DNA from 4 places in the Pelomonas baiyunensis genome. Region 1 is predicted to be linked to each of the others. Evidence: predicted binding sites of a transcription regulator. Region 1 holds the regulator's gene; each other region holds the start of a gene.

Region 1 (5,240 bases):
GAAAGCCTGAGCGGCACGGCAGGCCCCTAGAATGGCCTGCAACTTCCGTGCCGCCATGTCCCGCCACCTGATCTCCTTCGTTCCCGTGCTTGCCCTGGCGCTGGCGCTGCCGGCCGCCCAGGCCGAGAAGGCCGACCGGCTCAAGCCCTTCATCTTCACGCAGGAAAAGCTGGGGCGCGTCGACGCCGTGAACCAGCGCACCGAGCTGCTGGGCAACGTGGTCATCACCAAGGGCAGCCTGCTGCTCAAGGCCGAAAAGGTCGACATGCAGGAGACCCGCGAGGGCTACCACCAGGCGTTCGCCACCGGGGCTCCGGGCCAGCCGGTGAGCTTCCGCCAGGCGCGCGACGTGCCGGGGGAGTCCATCGAAGGCGTGGCCAATCAGCTGGAGTACGACACCCGCACCGAGACCGTGCGCTTCATCGGCAACGCCACCGTGCGGCGCCTGCGCGGCGCGGCCGTGGCGGAAGAAGTGACCGGCGCGGTCATCGTGTACGACAGCCGCACCGAAGTGTTCACGCTGGAAGGCGGCAGCACCTCGCCCAACCCGAACGGCCGCACCCGCATCGTCATGATGCCGCGCGTGCAGCCGGGCGACGACGCCGCGTCGGCCCCGCCGGCCAGCCTGCCGCTGAAGCCGTCCACCACGCTGCAACCGGGCAAGCCCTCGTGATGAGCGCGGCAGCGGTCAGCCCCGCGAACACCGCCGCGGCCTGCGGCAGCCGCCTGGAGGCCGAAGGCCTGGCCAAGAGCTACGGCGTGCGCCGCGTGGTGAAAGACGTGCACGTGCGCGTGGACTGCGGCGAGGTGGTGGGCCTGCTCGGCCCCAACGGCGCCGGCAAGACGACCAGCTTCTACATGATCGTGGGCCTGGTGCGCTCGGACGCCGGCGTCATTCGCATCGACGGCGCCGAAGTGCAGCGCCTGCCCATCCACCAACGCGCGCGCCTGGGCCTGTCCTACCTGCCGCAGGAAGCGTCCATCTTCCGCAAGCTCACGGTGGAGCAAAACATCCGCGCGGTGCTGGAGTTGCAGCAAGACGACGCCGGCCGCCCGCTGTCCAAGGCGCGCATCGACGAACTGCTGAATGGCCTGCTGCACGACCTGTCCATCGACAGCCTGCGCGACAGCCCGGCCCCGGCCCTGTCCGGCGGCGAGCGCCGACGGGTGGAAATCGCCCGCGCCCTGGCCACCCAGCCGCGCTTCATCCTGCTGGACGAGCCTTTCGCCGGCGTGGACCCGATCGCGGTGCTGGAGATCCAGCGCATCATCGGCTTCCTGAAGGCGCGCGGCATCGGCGTGCTGATCACCGACCACAACGTCCGCGAGACGCTGGGCATCTGTGACCGGGCCTACATCATCAGCGAAGGGGCCGTGCTGGCCGAAGGCATGCCCGACGAGATCGTGGCCAACGCCGACGTGCGCAAGGTCTACCTCGGCGAAAACTTCAAGATGTGACGCCATGAGCCCCTCGTCCAGCCTTGCCCCGCTGAACGCGGGCCAGTCTGACCGGTCTTGCAGACCGCGCCGCGCCCTGGGTCGCGGCCCTTCGGCAGGCACATGCCGCCCCCCGGGCGCCATGTGTCCAGCCTCAGCCCCCGAGGGGACGGCGATGCTTGCGGCATGGAGCCGCAAGCACATCGCCCTGGCGGGCCGGCTTGGGCGCGGCCCGGCGCTCGGCCCGCGAAACCTTCATCGCGACGTTGCACCATGAAGCAGACCCTCCAGGTCCGCCTCAGTCAGCACCTGGCGCTGACCCCCCAGCTGCAACAGTCCATCCGGCTGCTGCAGCTGTCCACGCTGGAGTTGCACCAGGAAGTGGAGCAGATGCTAGCCAGCAACCCGTTGCTGGAGACGGAGGAGGAATTCAGCGTCAGCACGCCGGAACTCGCCACCAACGCCCCGGCCGACAGCACCGGCAGCGACAACACGCCCGAAGGCGGCGAGCCGGAAGCCGCCGAGCTCAGCGGTGACGACTTCGGCGGCACCGAGCGCGACGACTGGGAAAACGGCACCGAGCGCGACGACTTCGACGGCATCCGCGAGCTGCCCTCCAGCAGCGGCAGTGCCAGCGGCGACGACGACGGCGAGCGCGAGAGCCAGGAGTCGGCCGAACTCACGCTGGCCCAGCACCTGGCGCAACAACTGGCCGGCCACCACCTGTCGGCCGAAGACCGCGCGGTGCTGCAGTTGCTGATCGAGTCGCTCAACGAAGACGGCTACCTCGAAGACCCGCTGGAAGACATCGCGGCCGGCTTTGCCGAGGACGAGGAAGAGCGCGAGGAGTTGCTGGACCGCCTGCGCTTTGCGCTGCGGCTGCTGCAAAGCCTGGAGCCTGCGGGCATCGGCGCGGCCAACTTGTCCGAGTGCCTGGTGCTGCAGCTGCGCGCGCTGCCCAAGAGCCCGGCGCAGGTGATTGCCATCCTGATCTGCAAGGGTCATCTCGAACTGCTGGCCAAGCGCGACATGCGCCGGCTGATGGCCGAGACCGGCGCCGACGAAGCGCTGCTGCGCGAGGCGCAGGCGCTGATCACGCAACTCGAGCCCAAACCCGGGCGGCGCTTTGCACAAGGCGCGGCCGCGGCCATCGTGCCGGACGTCATCGTGCGCAAGGTGGGGCGCGAGTTCCGCGTGATGCTCAACCCCGAGGTGGCGCCCAAGCTGCGCATCAACGAGCTCTACGCCAACGCGCTGCGCGCCACGCGCGGCGGCATCAGCAACTCGCCGCTGGGCGGGCAGCTGCAGGAGGCGCGCTGGTTCATCAAGAACATCCAGCAGCGCTTCGACACCATCCTGCGCGTCAGCACCGCCATCGTGGAGCGCCAGCGCGGCTTCTTCACCCACGGCGAGCTGGCCATGAAGCCGCTGGTGCTGCGCGAGATTGCCGACGAACTCGGCCTGCACGAAAGCACGATCTCCCGCGTCACCACCGCCAAGTACATGGCCACGCCCTGGGGCACCTTCGAGCTGAAGTACTTCTTCGGTTCGGGCCTGAGCACGGAAGCCGGCGGCGAGGCGTCCAGCACTGCCGTGCGGGCGTTGATCAAGCAGTTCGTGGCCGCGGAAGACACCAAGAAGCCGCTGTCTGACAGCGCGCTGGCCGCCATGCTGGAGGAACAAGGCATCCAGTGCGCGCGGCGCACGGTGGCCAAGTACCGCGAAGGCATGAAGATCGCCCCGGCGAACCTGCGCAAGGCGCTGTAAGCCGCCTCGGGCTGCGGCCCAAACGAGAAAAACTCCCGAACCCCGCCGTTGCGCGCCAAACGCCGCGCTTGCGCTGACCCGAGCAGGCGCGGAGACTCCGCTTCGCGATGCGGTTAGTCCCTGTGACGGAACCGTTCGCAGACCGCCTCGGAACCCCAGCAGTCCGGCGTGAAGTCCGAGCCGAGGCGTCGACCCCGTTCTGGCACCCATCATTCAGGGAGTTTGAAGATGCCCGTTCTCGCACGTCGCTCCTGGCTGGCGCTGGCCGCCGCCGCTGGCCTGTTCACCTGCATCCAGGCGTCCGCCTCGCTGCCTGCCGAGCTGCAAGCCAAGGTGGACAAGAGCAAAGCCAAGCTCGTGGCCCTGGCGGCCGACCCGGCCATGGTGGCCGCCGTGAAGGAAGCCAATGCCAAGGGCGACCCCGGCATGAGCAATGGCAAGTGGGTGGACCTGCCAGACACCGATCCCTTCATCCAGACGCTGCTCAAAACCAAGACCAGCCGGCAGATTGCCGACTGGGAGGCCAAGGACGACACCATCAACAAGCTGGTGCTGCGGGATCACAAGGGCAATCTGGTCGCGGCCAGCGTGCGCCCGCTGATCTGGAACAACGTGGCCCGCCCGGTGTTCGCACAGGCCATCAAGGGCCAGGCCTGGGCGGCCGAAGAGGTCAAGCCGGACCCGTCCACCCAGGTGCCCAGCGTGCAGCTGTCGGCCCCGGTGCTGGACGGCGGCAAGCCCATCGGCGTGCTGCACAGCGCCGTGACGGCCAAGTAAGGCGCCCCGGCCGCGCCGCGGCCCGACCCTGACCCCATCCGGCCCGCTCGCGTGGCCGGCACAGATTCCTCCCGAGGAAAGGATGCCGTGATGCTCACCTCGTTGAAAGTGGGCCCACGCCTAGTGCTGGGCTTTGCCCTGGTGCTGGCGCTGCTGGGCATTGACAGCATGTTGGCCCTGAGCCGCCTGGCCGCGTTGAAGGCCGACTTGGCCGCCGTGACCGGCGAGGCGCCCGAGCGCCTGGCCAGCAAGTTGCGTGACCTGGCGCGCTACCAGAGCGTGACGATCCGCGACGTCATCATGCAGGACGACATGGCCTTCAAGAAGAAGGAGTTCGACCTGATGAAGGCCGCGCGGCAGGACTACGACAAGACCGCGCAAACGCTGGCCGGCATGGTGCAGGACGAGCCCGCCCGCGCTGCCCTGGCCCGCGCCGCGACTGCGCTGGCCGGCACGAAGGGCCTGATCGAGAAGATCGTGGACCTGACCATGAACGACGACATGGCCGGCGCCTCGGCCATGGTGCGCGACCAGTTGCGCCCCGCCCAGCAGGCCCACGTGCAGGCGCTGGATGCGGTGATCGAAACCATCCAGGCCGCGTCCCACGAACGCGACCTTGCGGCCACGTCGGCCTACCGCACGTCGGTGGCGTTGATCATCGGCCTGTCCCTGGCGGCGCTGGCCGTGGGCGCGGTGGTGGCCTGGCGCATCCAGCTCAGCATCACGCGGCCGCTGGCGGAGGCGGTGTCGGTGGCGCAGTCCATCGCCGAGGGCGATTTGTCGCGCGAGATCCGCATGCAGTCGGGCGACGAGGTGGGGCGGCTCATGCAGGCGCTGGCCGCCGTGAACACCGACCTGAGCCGCATCATGCTGGAGGTGCGCACGGCGGCCGACACCATGCAGACGGCCACGCTGGAAATCGCCGCCGGCAACACCGACCTGAGCCAGCGCACCGAGCAGCAGGCTGCCAACCTGGAGGAGACCGCCTCGTCCATGGAAGAGCTGACCGCCACGGTGCGCAACACGGCCGACACGGCGCAGAGCGCGTCCGACCTGGCCCGCAACGCCAGCACCGCGGCCGACCGCGGCGGCCAGGTGGTGAGCCGGGTGGTGGACACCATGCAGGCGATTTCGCAGAGCTCGCGCAAGATCACCGACATCATTGGCGTCATCGACGGCATTGCGTTCCAGACCAACATCCTGGCGCTCAACGCCGCGGTGGAAGCCGCGCGGGCCGGCGAGCAGGGGCGCGGCTTCGC
Region 2 (5,240 bases), on a different contig from region 1:
GGAACGGGGTCAGCGTCCAGGCGAAATTGAATTCGCCCCAGCCCACGCCCAGCCAGGGGTTGGCGCGCGTCAGCGCCCAGGCGTCGTGCAGGATCGCCAGCCGCGAGGGCGAGCCGGCACCTTCCGACAGGCGCGAGGCCGCACCGAAGGCGTGCCCCTCGGCGGACCACTGCGCCATCAGCCACCAGCTCAGGCCCAGCATCACGGGCGTGGCCAGCAGGGCCAGACGCGCCGGGCGGGACAGTTGACGGTCCACCAAGCCCCAGAGGGCCAGCATCGCCACGCCGATGAACCCGGTGCGCGAGGCGCTCAGCACCACGGTGAACACGCAAGCAAACAGCAGCGGCGCCAAGGCAGCGGCCGGCGCGCGGCGCCGCTCGGTCAGCCACACGGCGGCCACGGCGGTCCACATCATCAAACTGGCGAGGTGGTTGGGTTGGCGCAGGTTGCCCACGCCGCGCCCCGGGATGCCCGAGCGGGCGATGAGCGTGCCGTCCGCCCACTCGGGCGCAAACACCTGCACGGCGCTGATGGCAATGCTGGCCCCGCCGGCCAGCAGCAGGCCCCAGCAGAATGCGTCAGCCACCCACGGCCGGGTGGCGGCAGGCAGACCCTGGGCCAGCAGAAACACCACCAGGCCGGCCAGAAGAATGACGGCCGAGCCCAAGGCCAGGGACGAAGGCAAGCCGCGCCAGAACAGGGACACCCACGGAGCCACGCACAGCAGCACCAGGGCCAGGCCGGCCGGCGTGGTCAGCCCCGCCCGCCAGCGCGGCAGGAAGCGCGCGCACACCGCCAGCGCCAGACCCCAGCCGGCCAGGGCCAGCAATTGGTTGTACAGCGTGGCGGCCGGCGTCTGGTTGAAGGCCACCAGGGGCGGCAGGCCGGTGGCCAGGGCCAGGCACAGGCTGGCCGCAGGGCGATGGGGGGCAGGGGTGGCAGCGGACATGGGCGCGCATGATGGCACGCGCCGTGCGGTCAGCGCGTCAGGGGTGGGGCGCCGGAGTTGCGGGCGTTGTGGCAGGTGTTGTGGGGTTGGCCGGGCCGATCTGCCCATGCGACCAAAAGCGCGGGCGTGGCCCATCGCCAGGGAAGGCGCGTTTCACGTCTTGGAGGTGCTCGGGCAGGCGGATCAGTTCCGGCAGCGTCTGCACGAGCAGCGCGCCCGTCAGCAGCAAAGGCAGCCCATGCCAGCGGCGCACGGCTGGTGTCGGGGCGGTGGCGGTTTCGGTGGTGGTTTCGGGGGCGGAGGTCACCCACCAAGCCCAGCTGAAGCCGATCAATGCGGCCAGCCAGGTCTGGCTCACGGGCATCACCCACAGGCCGGAGAACCAGCTGTCCACGAACACGCAGGCCCAGGCGGCCAGCACGGCAGCGCCCAGCGTTGCAGGCTGGCCCGCCGAACTGCGCTGACGGCGCCAGGCCGCCCGAGCCAACATCGCCAGCAACAGCGCGGCGAGCAGCGTGGCGGGCCAACCCCATTCCGCCAGCCATTGCAGCGGTTCGTTGTGGGGGTGTGCCGCCTTGGGATGGTTGCCCATGGCGTAGTGCATGGGTCCCGCGCCCAGCCAGGGCGATCCGATGGCCATGTCCCACGCGCGAATCCAGAGGCTGAAGCGGGAGTGGTCGCTGGCCAGTTCCACCGGGCCGGCGTCTCGGGCCAAGCCGGCGGCTTGGGCGAGTCCGCCGGACCACCCCTGAAGCAGCGCGGACAGCACGGCACCGAGGGCCAGGCTGCCGCCCAACACCCCCAGGTTCGGGCGCGCATTGGCCTGACCGCGGCGCCAGCACAGGCCCCACACCAACAGTGCGGCGGCCAAGCCGAACAGGCTGCCCCGGCCGAGGGTGATCCACAGCAGCGTGGCACTGGCCACCAGGCCTGCGCCGGTCAGCAGGCGCCCGAGCGCACTGCGGAACTGCAGCACCCCAAACGCAGCCAGCGGCAGGGCGACCGTCTGCACATGGTTGAGGTAGCGCCGGTTGGCAAAGCCCGGCAGCGGCATGTCGGCCGCGATCGGCAGGCCTTCGGTGGCACCCAGCACCGCCATGCCCAACACCGGCACGGCGTACACCGCCACGGCCAGCGCGGCCACCTTGGGCAGCAGTTCCAGCGTCTGCCGGCCTTGAGACGCCAGCACCGCGCCCACGGCCAGCAGGCTGGCGAGGTTCAGCACCTCGCGCAACCCCATCGCCGGATTGGCCGCCAGCGCGCTGGACAGCACGCCCAGCGCCGCCAAGGCCGCTGCCCCCCAGGCCATGCGCGAGGACAACGCCGGCACCGGGGCCTGCAGGGCCACCGCAGCCAGCAGCGGCATGCACAACAGTTGCAGCACCCGGGCCCCGTCGTAGGCCAGCAGTCCGGGCGTGACCACCGGCAGGAGCAACGGCACGCCCAGCAGGTAGGCCGCCATCAGGGCCAGCAGGGGTGATGGCAATCGAGACGGCGCGGCGTGTGGGGGCATGGGTACGTGGCGGCTGTCGCTGGGGTGGGTGCCGGGGTGGGTGCTGGGCGCGAAAAGCACAAAGGGCCCGAAGGCCCTTTGCGTCAGCTGAATCTAGATCAGGTGAACGACTTGGTCAGCGAATCACGCGTGGCTTGTGGGATCGTGCCGGTGAAGGTGGCAACAAACTTGATGCGAGCCGGGTCGGTCAGGTCAGGCGTCAGGACGATGGTGCTGGCGCCGCTGTTGCCCATGGCGTTGGCGGGAATGTTGGCGGTGATGGCGCCGTTGCTGACGGCCACCGACGTGATCAGCGGGGTGGTCATGGAAGCCGGGATGCCGTTGGTGCTCAGATTGCAACCCGTGTTGGTGCCGGTTTCCTGCGTGCAGATGGCCACAGCCTTGACGTAAGCGCCCAGGCTCGTCACAACGGACGCGGCCTTGGACTTCGAGGTGTAGTCGCGGTACTGCGGAATCGCCACGGCAGCCAGGATGCCGATGATGGCTACGACGATCATCAGTTCGATCAGGGTGAAGCCTTGTTGAGCACGGGTGCGCAGATTCATCGTTCAACTCCAGAAAATGTGGCGACGGGATTCAAGGGGAAGGGGAAGCGCTCGGCCCGGTGATGGGGCGCTGCATTCCCATCGGGAGCCGCGTCGGGTTGACTGGGCTCTCACAAAAGGACAAGGGCCCGAAGGCCCTTGCGCTTGGATCGAGAGATCGATCAGGTGAACGACTTGGTCAGGGAGTCCTGGGTCGCTTGCGGGATCGTGCCGGTGAAGGTGGCAACAAACTTGATGCGAGCCGGGTCGGTCAGGTCAGGCGTCAGGACGATGGTGCTGGCGCCGCTGTTGCCCATGGCGTTGGCAGGAATGTTGGCGGTGATGGCGCCGTTGCTGACGGCCACCGACGTGATCAGCGGGGTGGTCATGGAAGCCGGGATGCCGTTGGTGCTCAGATTGCAACCCGTGTTGGTGCCAGTTTCCTGCGTGCAGATGGCGACGGCCTTGGTGTAAGCGCCCAAGCTGGTCACGACGGACGCGGCCTTGGACTTCGAGGTGTAGTCGCGGTACTGCGGAATCGCCACAGCAGCCAGGATGCCGATGATGGCCACGACGATCATCAGTTCGATCAGGGTGAAGCCTTGTTGGGCGCGTGCTTTCAGGTTCATGTCAGTACTCCAGCAAAGTGAGTGGTGGGTGGGAACACGCTCCTTGAATGCAGGGGGCGTGCCAGCTTTTTGGACGAGGTCAGCCGTGGAAAAGCACACGGATTCCGGGCCAGTTGGCGGGTGGACTGACAAAAAGCGTCACATCGGGGCTGACGCGTTCTGTCAGCGGTCGGCCAGCTGCCGAAAAACGTCAGCCGGGATGGTGGGCATCTGTTGCTGGATGTGACAAAAACAAAGGCGCCCGAACGGGCGCCTGGTGGGGCAAACGGCGGGCCAGAGCGGCCGGTGTCCAGGTTCACAGGGCCATGCAGTCGCCCGCGTTCAGGGCCGTGATGCAGTGCGGGCTTTGCAGTGCAGCGACGCCTTGCATGACGGCCTCCACTTCGCCCGGCTTGATGTGCGTGATGCGAACGTCCACGCTGCCGCCCAGCTGGGCGAGTTCGTGGCCCAGCTCTTTGGGGCAGAGGTGTTGGCTGACCTGGGCGAGCCGCTCTTCTTCGTCGCTGAAGGCGGTTTCGATCACCAGGTGCGACAGGCGCAGTTGCGCCAGGCGTTGCCACAGGGCCGGGTTGGGGCCGGTGTCACCGGTGTAGACCCAGTGGGCATGGCCGCGGTCGGGGCCGGCATCGACCGCAAAGCCGACGGCCGGCACGGTGTGGGCGGCGGGCAGCACTTCGATGACGCGGCCATCGAGGTTCAGGCGGTCGCCGGTGCGGAATTCATGCAGCGACAACACCGGGGCCTCGCGCGTGGGCAAAGCGGTGAAGTCGGGCCAGATCACGCCGTTGAAGATGTTGTCGCGCAGCGCCGCCAAGGTGTCGGGCAGGCCGTGCACCTGGATGGGCGGGCGGCGGGCGGCGGAGCGGATGCGCAGCACGGCGTCGGCCAGCAGCGGGATGCCCAGCACGTGGTCCAGGTGCGAGTGGCTGAGCAGGATGTGGTCGATGCGGGCCAGGGCGTCCAGGGGCAGATCGCCCACGCCGGTGCCGGCGTCGATGAGCACATCGTCGTCCAGCAGGAAGGCGGTGGTCTTGTAGCCGGCGGCGATGGCGCCGGAGCAGCCCAGGACGCGGATGTTCATGCGAAGCGTGGCTCGATGTGGGCCCACGCGAGGCGCGGGGCGGAGCCAAGAATGTACGCAGGGCCGGAGGCCGCTGACCGGTCGGATTACCGGGTTGGACCTGTCGTGTGCGTGAGGATGTCACACGGGCGGCAGCGCGCCCGCAGGTGCCCAGGGCGGTGCCGGCGGCGCGGGTTGTCAGCCCTGGATGAATTGCATCTGCGTGCCGGCCAACTCGATCAGGTCGCCGGTGCGCAGTGCAATCGATTCGCCGGTCAACGGGATGCCGTTGACGCTCGGGCGGTGCGTGCCTTCCACGTGGGCAAACACGTAGCCCGTGGGGCGCTTGGTGATGGAGGCAACCTGCACGCCGGGCTTGCCCAGCGTGGTGACGACCTTGGTCAGCGCCACTTCGCGGCCGGCCGCAGCGCCGGTCAGCACCTTGATGGAGGCCGGGCCGATGGTGGCCGCACCCAGGGCGCCGTACGACGACGTGACCCCGACCGCCGGGCTGACGCTGGGCGGCGTGCTGCCCGGCTTCAGGATCATGGTCTTTTCGTAGTCG
Region 3 (5,240 bases), on a different contig from region 1:
TGCTGGACAGGCGAGCCTGCGTCAACGCCTTGCCGGCATCGCGCCACTGCACGCGCGCTTGCGGGTCGGCGCCTGCCACCTGGATGTTCAGCACCTGGGGCTCGCCGCCGGCGAGGTCGATCTGCTTGATGCGGCCACCGGCTTCGTACACCAGCGTGCGGCCCACGGCGTCCACGCTGCGCACGTCCCACTGGGTCTCGCGGGTCAGTTGGCGCAGCGACTTGTTGGCGGGGTTGTAGGCAAACAGGTTGGCCGCGCCATCGTTGCGGTCGGAGATGAACACCACCTCGCCGGCCGCCCACACCGGCGCGGAGTCGGTCGCGTTCACGTGGGGAATCTGCTCCCAGGCTTGGCTGGCCATGTCCATGATCCACACCGGCGGGGTGGAGCCGCCCCGGCTCTGGCGCCAGCCGCTGGGGCCGGCGTAGGCCGCGTTGTAGGGGCGATAGGCCAGCTTCTTGCCGTCGGCCGACCACGCGCCCTCGAAGGCCACCGCCTTCATCACTTGCTTTTCCGCGCCGCCGTCCACGCTCACCTCAAAGAGCTGGTTGCTGCGGTTGTTCAACACCTCGCGGGGCGAGGCAAAGAGCACCCGCTTGCCGTCGGGGCTCCAGCCGCTGACGACATCGGCGCTCGGGTGCCAGGTCAGGCGCTTGGGCGCGCCGCCCTCCACGCCGATCACATAGACGTCGGTGTTGCCGTCGTAGGTGGCCGAGAACGCGATGCGCTGCCCGTCAGGCGAAAACCGCGGCGCGAATTCGCTGGCCGCATGGCTGGTGAGTCGGCGCGGGTTGGCGCCGTTGCGGTCGGCCAGCCACAGGTCACCACCGTACACAAAGGCCAGGCGGTCTTTGGACACGGCCGGCTGGCGCAGCATCAGGGTGGACTCAGCAGCGGCGGCGGTGCCGGCCGCCATCCAGGCGCAGGTCAGCGCCAAGGCGATGCGGGACAAGGTCATCGGGATCTCCGATCAGGTCGCGAAACCCGCGACTCTAGACCGCCCCCGCACACCGCCCGAAAGTCAGCCCGCGGTCTTCTTCAGCCGCCCCTTCAGGCTGCCGCCGATCACGATCAGCCCCGGGATGAGGATGATGGCCCAGATGATCTTGTCCAGATGCGCCTTCACCCACGGCACGTTGCCGAACACATAGCCGATCAATGTGATGCCACACACCCAAAGGGCACCGCCGCCGACGTCGTACATCGTGAACTTGCGCCGCGTCATCTGCGCCACCCCGGCCACGAACGGCGCAAACGTGCGCAGGAACGGCATGAACCGGGCCGCAACGATGGTGAAGCCACCGTGCTTCTCGTAAAACGCGTGTGCCTTGTCGAACGCCGCCTTGTTGAAGAAGCGCGAGTTCTCCCACTGGAACACCCGTGGCCCGAAGTACCGGCCGATCGTGTAGTTGCTCTGGTTGCCCAGAATCGCCGCCGCCGTCAGCAGCGCCATCGAGGTGCCCAGGTCCATCAAGCCCACGCCGCACATGGCGCCCACGACGAACAGCAGCGAGTCGCCGGGCAGAAACGGCATGACCACCACGCCGGTCTCCACAAAGATGATCACGAACAGCAGCGCGTACACCCAGGCGCCATAGCTCTGCACGAAGTCCGCCAAGTGGCGGTCGACGTGGAGGATGAAATCAAGAAGGAAGGGCAGGAAATCCATGGGGCGGGATTATTGAACTGCCACGTGACCAAAAATAATCCCCGCTGGCGCAGGGCCGGTGCGGGGATCAGGCAGCCCGTCAGGCGATCCGTACGCCTGACGTCGAACCGTCAAAAACTCAAGCGCTCTTGCGCTTGCGGGCTGCGCCCAAGCCCAACAGGGCCACGCCCACCAGCGCCACGCTGGCCGGTTCCGGCACGGAGTTGGCGTTGGCCACCAGGATGACCTTCTCCCAACCTTGGTCGTTGTTCAGGCCCGTGAAGGTGCCGGCACGCCACCCGCCGGAGTACCCCTGATGGGTGTGCCAGCACAGGCGCTGGGCCGCGTTGGTGCTCGCCGTGTCGCAAGAGTTGCGGCTGACGAGGTCACCACCGGCAGCGAAACCCCAGGACCAGTTGTTGTTGAAGTACCACTCGATACCGTTGGCGTTGTGGGTCACGTTGCCCGTGCCGGTGTTGAAGGTCACGTCGGCGTAGCTGGCAGCGCCCAACACTTCATAAACCGCGCTGCCGGTGCGGCGAGCGGCCAGCATCAGCGTGTCACCTTGGCAGCCCGACAACATGCCGGCCGTCGTCAGGCCCAAGGTGCCATAGGTGGCCGAGAAGCACTGGGTGAAGCCCCAGCCTGCGACCGTGGCAGCGGTCACGTTGTTTTGAACGCCCACCGGCACGAGCGTGGCGTGTGCCGACGTGCTGGCCAGAACGGTCATCGTGGCCACTGCGGCCGTCGCAAAAAGCTTCTTCATTGTTTTGAATCCTGAGGATGAGAAGAGGGAGCAGGCGCTTAACGCAATTCGCATGCCATGTCGTCCTACATCCGATGGATAAAGGCTCTCAGACAGTTCTGCCCATCCTCAACCCGAAGAATGAAAATTTCTCCGACACCCGCGAATCAGGGATGCATTCGGGTCGGCGCTCCCGTTCCCTGCCCACCCCCGTGCTTCGGGCGGCGACTCCTACAATTTCAGGATGCACGCCCCTTACCGCGCTGAGCCCGAGCAGCAGTCACCGGCCCCGCGCCCCATCCATGAACTCCCCGACGAACTGATCAGCCAGATCGCCGCGGGCGAGGTGGTGGAGCGGCCGGCTTCGGTGGTTCGGGAGTTGGTGGACAACGCGCTGGACGCGGGCGCCACGCACATCCAGGTGAAGTTGATGGGCGGTGGGGTGCGGTCCATCGTGGTGGAAGACGACGGCTGCGGCATTCCGGTGGCGCAGCTGCCTCTGGCGCTCAAGCGCCACGCCACCAGCAAGATCGCCAACCTGCACGACCTCGAATCGGTGGCGACCATGGGCTTCCGCGGTGAAGCGCTGGCGGCCATCGCCTCGGTGTCGGACATGGCCCTGGCCTCGCGCACCGCGGCGGACGCGCACGCGCACCGGCTGGACGCCCGCAGCGGCGAACTGCAACCGGCTGCGCGTGCCCGAGGCACCAGCGTCGAGGTGCGCGAGCTGTTCTTCTCGACGCCCGCACGCCGCAAGTTTTTGAAGACCGACGCCACCGAACTGGCCCACTGCGTTGAAGCCGTTCGGCGCCACGCGCTGGCCCGGCCGGATGTGGGCTTTGCCATCTGGCACGAAGGCAAGCTGGTCGACCAGTGGCGCGCTGCCTCGGTCGAGCAGCGCATCCGCGATGTGCTGGGCGACGACTTCGTGTCCGACAGCCGGGAGTTCGAACTGAGCATCGGGCCGATGGCCCTGACCGGCCGGGCCGGCCTGCCGGAAGCCGCGCGTTCGCGGGCAGACCAGCAGTACGTGTGGGTCAACGGCCGCTATGTGCGTGACAAGCTCATCAGCCACGCCATCCGCTCGGCCTATGAAGACGTGCTGCACGGCCACCGGCAGCCCAGCTACGTGCTGTTCATCGAGATTGCGCCCGAGCTGGTGGATGTGAACGTGCACCCTACCAAGATCGAAGTGCGCTTTCGAGACGGCCGCGCGTTACATCAAAGCGTGCGGCGCGCGTTTGTGGATGCGCTGGCCAAGTCCCAAAGCGCCACCGCGGCGGACGCAGCATCGCCGGCAGCGGCCTTGTCCGTGGCGTCGCCCTCACCCGCCCCGTGGACCTTGGGCGGCCCCGCTCCGCAAGCCGCTGAACCCCGCGCCGGCTATGCTCTCTTCACCCCGCCCGTGCCCCCGTCGGCTGAGCAGGTGCGCCTGTCGCTGGGCCAGCACGAAGCGCTCTGGGCGCCGCACAACCCCGGCTTGCCCACCCGCCCCGCCGGGAGCGCACCGGCATTCCAGCCAGCGGTTCAGCCAGCGCCCCCGGCCCCACTACCCGACCACGACTGGCCGCTGGGCCGCGCGATTGCGCAGATCCAGGGCGTGTACATCCTGGCCGAGAACGCCCAGGGCTTGGTGATCGTGGACATGCATGCCGCCCATGAGCGCGTGGTGTACGAGCGGCTGAAAGCCAAGCTCGGCGCCGCGCTGATCGAGAGCCAGCCGTTGCTGATCCCCGTGAGCTTTGCCGCCACCCCTGAAGAAGTGGCCGCAGCCGAACAGCACGCGCCCACGCTGGCGCAGTTGGGGCTGGATGTGGCACCACTGTCCAGCCGCACGCTGGCCGTGCGCTCGCGTCCGGCCCTGCTGGCCGCCAGCGACCTTGTGGCACTGACGCGCGAGTTGCTGGCCGAGATGGCGCAGTTCGACGCGAGCTCTGTGTTGGAGCGCGCGCAACACGAAATTCTGGCCACCATGGCCTGCCACGGCGCCGTGCGCGCCAACCGCCAGCTGACGCTGGATGAAATGAACGCCCTGCTGCGCGACATGGAAGCCACCGAGCGCGCAGACCAATGCAACCACGGCCGCCCGACCTGGCGCCAGCTCGACATGCGCGAGCTGGACGCCCTGTTCCTGCGCGGCCGCTGAAAGAAGAACAAGATGGCCACCATCACCCTCAAGGGCAAACCCGCCAGCAAGACCGCCAAGTCGCGCACGCCCGATGGCGAAAAACGCGGTCCGCTGCGCGGCAAAGGCGTCTCCAAGCCGCGGCCCACGCTGGCGCAGGCGCAAGCAGACCGCGCCGAGCGCGAGGCCCGCTTCCAGGAAGCGCAGCAAAAGCGCGAGCGGCCCGCGGCACAACGCCAAGACCGCCCCGACCGCCCGGCTCGCCCAAAACCCACCGGCTTCCGGCCCGAGGGCACCGGCCCACGCGGCGAGCCTGTGCGCCGCGACGAGCGGGGCGACCGGGCCCGTGACGAACGACCCGGACGCCCCATGCAGCGCCCCGGCCCGCGTCCCGATGGCTTCAATCCAGACGCACCTGCCCATCGCGCTCAACGCGGCGAACGCCCCACCGAGCGGCCCCGCGACGACCGCCCACCCCGTGTGGACCAACGTCGCGTGTCCAACCGCGGCCCCGGCTTCGAACCGCCCCAACACGCGAACGAACGGCCGCAGCCGCGGCGCAATCCTGCCCGCGAGGTGGATTCCGAGGACGGCGACCGCCTGTCCAAGCGCATGAGCGAGCTCAAGCTCGCCTCCCGCCGCGAGGCGGACGAATGGATTGCTGCCGGCTGGGTGCGGGTGGATGGCAAGGTGGCCGTGCTTGGCCAACGCGTGCAGGGCGA
Region 4 (5,240 bases), on a different contig from region 1:
GCAGCGTCAGGACGGCAGCTTGGCGATCTCGCGCTTGAGCGCCTGCACGTCGGCCTCGTAGCGGGCGATGTTGTCCTTGAGCTCGCCCATGCGGTCCAGGTACTTCTGGTAGTTGCGCTCGTCGCCGCGGCGCTCGCCCTGGCCGTTGTTGAATTCGCGCTGCGCGCTGGACAGGCGCTCTTCGGCCTGGCGCAGCTCGGTTTGCAGCACGCGACGGCGCTCGTCGTCGCGCACGCGCTGCTGGCCGGCGTCGACGCGGTTGTCATTGGCACCGGCCCGCGGGCCATCGGGCGCGGGGGCTGCACCCGGCCGGGGTTTGGCACCCTGCACCACCGTGATGGGCGTGCCCTCGATGGTGCGGCAACCCTTCTCGCTGGCTTCCTTGGCGGACAGCGCGTCGGTGTACAGCACCGGTGGCCCCGGGCAGCGATACACCGGGCCCTGGGCCTGGGCGCCCAGGCTGGCCAGAAGAATCAGCGGTGCCAGCAGTCGATTCAGCATGGCGGCATTGTGGCTCAGACACTGCAATGAAAAAGGGGCCGCACGGGCGGCCCCTCTCCAGGGATGACCAGGCAGCGGGATGGCTGCCTGCGTTCATCACAGGGCGTAGTACATGTCGAATTCGACCGGGTGCGTGGCCATGCGGAAGCGGGTCACTTCCTGCATCTTCAGGTCGATGTAGGCATCGATGTACGCATCGGTGAACACGCCACCCTTGGTCAGGAACGCGCGGTCCTTGTCCAGGTACTCCAGAGCCTGGTCCAGGCTGTGGCAGACGGTCGGGATCTTCGCGTCTTCTTCCGGCGGCAGGTGGTACAGGTCCTTCGTGGCGGCTTCGCCCGGATGGATCTTGTTTTCCACGCCGTCCAGACCGGCCATCAGCAGTGCTGCGAAGCACAGGTACGGGTTGGCGGAAGGATCCGGGAAGCGGGCTTCCACGCGACGGCCCTTGGGGTTGGCCACGTACGGAATGCGGATAGAGGCCGAGCGGTTCTTGGCCGAGTAGGCCAGCTTCACCGGGGCTTCGAAGCCCGGCACCAGACGCTTGTACGAGTTCGTACCCGGGTTGGTGATGGCGTTCAGCGCGCGAGCGTGCTTGATGATGCCGCCGATGTAGTACAGGGCGAAATCGCTCAGGCCGGCGTAGCCGTCACCGGCGAACAGGTTCTTGCCGTCCTTCCAGACGGACTGGTGAACGTGCATGCCGCTGCCGTTGTCGCCGACGAGCGGCTTGGGCATGAAGGTGGCCGTCTTGCCGTAGGCGTGCGCCACGTTCTGGACGATGTACTTTTGCAGCTGAGTCCAGTCAGCGCGCTGCACCAGCGAGCTGAACTTGGTGCCGATTTCCATCTGACCGGCGTTGGCCACTTCGTGGTGGTGCACTTCGACCGGGATGCCCATCTGTTCGAGGATCAGGCACATCTCCGAGCGCATGTCCTGGCCGCTGTCGACCGGGGGCACGGGGAAGTAGCCGCCCTTGACGGTGGGACGGTAGCCGGAGTTGCCGTGCTCGTATTCCTTGGACGAGTTCCAAGCGCCTTCTTCGGACTCGATCTTGAAGAACGAGCCGGACATTTCATTGCCCCAGCGCACGCTGTCGAAGATGAAGAACTCGGGTTCCGGACCGAAGTAGGCGGTGTCACCCAGACCCGACGACTTCAGGTACGCCTCGGCGCGCTTGGCCAGGGAACGCGGATCGCGCTCGTAGGCCTTGCCGTCGGCGGGGTCGACCACGTCGCAGGTCAGGATCAGGGTCGGCTCTTCGAAGAACGGGTCGATGTTGGCCGTGTTCGGGTCCGGCATCAGCAGCATGTCCGAGGCTTCGATGCCCTTCCAGCCGGCGATGGACGAGCCGTCGAAGGCGTGGCCCGACGTGAACTTGTCTTCGTCAAAAGCGGACACCGGCACGGAGACGTGCTGCTCCTTGCCACGGGTATCAGTGAAGCGGAAGTCAACGAACTTGACTTCGTTCTCCTTCACCATGTTCATCACATCGGCGACGGTCTTGGCCATCAAAAGCTCCTAGCGGAATCGGACAGGGGTGGGATGCTGCCGCCAGCGCTCGCGCGCCAGCAGCCACGAGAAAAATTAAAGCAGGTTGTGTGCCAGATGCACCGACATGGATCGTCGCCCGCTGCTGCTGGGAATTATGGTGTGACGTCGGTTACGGGGCCAGAACTATCGCACCAGCTCAGTGCTGATCGATGCACCAAAGTGGATCACGCCCTGTTTCAGTGCATCGTAGGCGGGCAGCAGTTGCTCGGCGTCACCTTTGACGCCCAGTTCGATGCAGCGGCCCCACTGCGGGTGGTCGACGCTGGGCAGGCTGAACACCTTGATGCCCGGGAACTGGGCCTCCAGCGCTTCCATCAGCGGCGTGAGGCTGGCCTCCATCGCGCCTTGCACGATGAGCGACCGCTCCAGCACCTGCACCGCGCGGTGCAATTGAGGGTAGCGATCCAGCACCCAGGACATCATGGGGTGCGCCATCACCGGGAAGCCCGGCACGAAGTGCACATGCCCGACGAAGAAGCCCGGGATCTTGTTGTACGGGTTGGGAATGATGCTGGCGCCTTCAGGGAACACACCCATCTCGAAGCGCCGCAGGCTGTCCGGCTCGTCCGCCGTGACGGCCTTGCCTTGTTCGGCCGCCATTTGCTGGATGCGCTGCCAGATGAGTTCGCGCGCCTCGGGGTGCAGCGCCAGCGGCCGGCCCAGCGCCAACGCGGCGGACTGGCGGGTGTGGTCGTCCGGCGTGGCGCCGATGCCGCCGCAGCTCACCACCAGGTCGCCACTGGCAAAGGCCTCGCGCAGCCGCTCGGTGAGGCGCTCGCGGTCATCGCCCAGGTACTGCACCCAGGACAGCTGCATGCCGCGCTCCGACAGCAGCTCGATGAACTTGGCCATGTGCGAGTCGCGCCGCTTGCCCGACAGGATCTCGTCGCCAATGATGATCAGACCGACTTGCATGAGGTTCAACTTTCCAAAACAAGGGCCGACTCGGCCACAGGCTCCGCCCCGCGGCGGGCCTGCAGGGCGGCCAGCGCGTAATGCGCGAACCAGGCCGTGGAGAAGGCGAACACCAGGGTGTAGAGCCAAATGGCCACCAGCACCACAAAGGGGGCAAAGATGATGCCGGTGACGCCCAGCAGCGCCCACAAGAGCGACGGCACCGCCCCGAGGTAGCCGCTGAACACGCCCATGGCCAGCATGGGGGCGCGGTGCTCGCGCATCAGCGCCAGCCGCTCGTCGCGCGAGGCGTGCTCGGCCAGCACATCAAACCCGAACACCCGGTACGTGAGCCAGCCCCAGATCAACGGCGGCAGCACCATCACCAGCGGCGGAATCAGCCACAGCGGCATGGACAGCGCCAGCAGCAGCAGCGCCAGCAGCGTGGCGCCCAGCGACGCCAGCGCGCTTTGCACGAGCGAGCCGCCGCGCTTCTTCTCGAGCAGCGGGAAGCGGCGTTGGGCCACCAGGCCGACGATGGCCGGCGTCATGCACAGCGCCACCAGCAGCAGACTCAGCAGCAGCACCACCGGCAGCACGCCCGCCAGCACCACGATGGCGGCCAGCGCGCTGCGGAACTCCTGCAAACCGAAGGTGTCCAGCCACTGCAGCAGGCTCTCCACCAGGCGCCAGTTCTCCAGCGTGGCGCGCACGCTCGCCACCGACGCTTCCCAGAAGAAGTACATGAAGCCAAACACCAGCACGCCGCCAATCACCAGCGGCAGCAGCGACAGCGCGATGACGCGCGGATGCAGGCAGTAGGCCGCCGCGCGCCAGAAGGAATCGATCAGGCCTTGCATCAGGCGGGCTTTCCTCGGAAAACAGAAATCAGACGCTGCAGGCCCAGCCACTGCTGGCGCCAGAAGCCGCGCCCGTAGTCGCGTCCGCCCTCTTCGGGCAGTTGGTCTCGCACGCCGGTGGGGTCGAAACGGGGCGAGAAGTTGGCGGTGCGGAACAGCACATCCCACACCGGCAGCAGCACGCCAAAGTTGTGGCCGCCCAGCGTGCCCCGGCCAGCGCTTTCATGGCCGATGCCGATGCTGTGGTGCAACCGGTGAAAGCGCGGGCTGATCAGCAAACGCTCGCCCACGGCCCCAAAGCTCAGCCGGGTGTTGGCGTGCTGCAGGCTCTCCAGCAGCTGCGTGATGACGGTGATGGCCACGAACTGCCCCGGCTCCACGCCAATGACGCGGGCCAGCAGCGCGAACGCCGTGCCCGTGATGACATCGTCCAGCAGGTGGGTGCGGTTGTCGCTCCACATCGTCATCTGCCGCTGGCTGTGGTGCAGGCTGTGCAAGGCCCACCACCAATTGAATTGGTGCTGCGCGCGGTGCAGCCAGTAATTGACGAAGTCGAACACCACCAGATAGATCAGCAAGCTCACCCAGCCGATGTCGGTCACGCCGGGCCACATCGCATCGAGCTGCCAGGTGGGCAGGCCCGCCAGGCGCAGCTGGCCGGCGATGGCGTCCCACGCCGGTTGCACCGCAAAGAACAAGCCCAGCCGCACCAGGCCCAGGCGGTGGATCAAGGTGTAGATCACATCGGTGCGCACGGCCGCGCGGTCGGTCACCGGCTCGGCGGGCCAGCGGCGCTCGAGCAGGCCGATGCCGAGCAGCAGCACGGCAATCTGGATCACGCCCCACAGCAGCCAGCCGGTCGCGTCGAACGCGTCTTCCAGCAGGTTGCCAAAGCCCAGCCCGAAGGCGATGGGCTGAACGACGGCCTCGTACAAGGCCAATTGCAGGGCGTCGAAGGTGTTGGAGATCCAGTCGATCACGGCTTGCTGAACAGCGGGGCAAAGCGCGGGTGCTCGCGCAACGGAGCGAAGCATAGGCCGCGTTGCTCCAGCCCGGTCATCAGCGGCTCCAGCACCGCAGGCGCCCAAGGGTCTTGGCGCTCCCAGATGCCCAGGTGCGCCAGCAGGATGTCGCCAGGCTTGATGTCGCGCAGCGCCTTCTCCAGCAGGGCCGAATTCGGGTGCGCCTGGCTGGGCAGCTCATCGCCCAGGAAGCCAGCCCGGCTCCAACCCACGTGGGTGAAACCGCAGCTTTTGGCGGCGCTCAACAAGGCCGCCGAGGTGCGCCCGGCCGGCGCGCGGAACAGCGGCGACAAGGGCTTGCCGGTCATCGCCGTGAAGCGCTCGCCCACCTTCTTGAGGTTGCTGCAGTACTGCTCGGCCGTCAGCTCCCGCACCACCGCAGGGCTCACCCCGGCCTGGGTGCGCACCT

What was found. Region 1 encodes sigma-54, which starts transcription at its own class of promoters, with help from an activator protein. Its sites were predicted from a motif close to TGGCANGNAANCTGCTTT; they were not measured.
Region 2: a site for sigma-54 is predicted at 3,662-3,679, ahead of ACG01O_RS11755 (pilin). Genes of this name have one in related genera too.
Region 3: a site for sigma-54 is predicted at 2,455-2,472, ahead of ACG01O_RS09980 (PEP-CTERM sorting domain-containing protein). Genes of this name have one in related genera too.
Region 4: a site for sigma-54 is predicted at 2,091-2,108, ahead of glnA (type I glutamate--ammonia ligase). Genes of this name have one in related genera too.

What each region holds. Positions count from the first base shown of each region.
Region 1 is NZ_JBIGIB010000004.1:340,670-345,909, forward strand. Features, by position in the region: gene lptA (lipopolysaccharide transport periplasmic protein LptA) at 56-673, shown strand; gene lptB (LPS export ABC transporter ATP-binding protein) at 673-1,458, shown strand; gene ACG01O_RS15720 (RNA polymerase factor sigma-54) at 1,711-3,204, shown strand; gene ACG01O_RS15725 (hypothetical protein) at 3,433-3,981, shown strand; gene ACG01O_RS15730 (methyl-accepting chemotaxis protein) at 4,072-5,240, shown strand, end outside.
Region 2 is NZ_JBIGIB010000003.1:283,951-289,190, forward strand. Features, by position in the region: gene ACG01O_RS11740 (PglL family O-oligosaccharyltransferase) at 1-949, opposite strand, end outside; gene ACG01O_RS11745 (O-antigen ligase family protein) at 987-2,462, opposite strand; gene ACG01O_RS11750 (pilin) at 2,561-3,007, opposite strand; gene ACG01O_RS11755 (pilin) at 3,169-3,615, opposite strand; gene ACG01O_RS11760 (MBL fold metallo-hydrolase) at 3,911-4,696, opposite strand; gene ACG01O_RS11765 (FHA domain-containing protein) at 4,874-5,240, opposite strand, start outside.
Region 3 is NZ_JBIGIB010000002.1:779,356-784,595, reverse strand. Features, by position in the region: gene ACG01O_RS09990 (S41 family peptidase) at 1-958, opposite strand, end outside; gene ACG01O_RS09985 (DedA family protein) at 1,022-1,669, opposite strand; gene ACG01O_RS09980 (PEP-CTERM sorting domain-containing protein) at 1,788-2,414, opposite strand; gene mutL (DNA mismatch repair endonuclease MutL) at 2,638-4,539, shown strand; gene ACG01O_RS09970 (pseudouridine synthase) at 4,552-5,240, shown strand, end outside.
Region 4 is NZ_JBIGIB010000001.1:946,755-951,994, reverse strand. Features, by position in the region: gene ACG01O_RS04260 (hypothetical protein) at 7-501, opposite strand; gene glnA (type I glutamate--ammonia ligase) at 598-2,013, opposite strand; gene ACG01O_RS04250 (competence/damage-inducible protein A) at 2,179-2,970, opposite strand; gene ACG01O_RS04245 (EI24 domain-containing protein) at 2,976-3,809, opposite strand; gene ACG01O_RS04240 (sterol desaturase family protein) at 3,809-4,786, opposite strand; gene ACG01O_RS04235 (polysaccharide deacetylase family protein) at 4,786-5,240, opposite strand, start outside.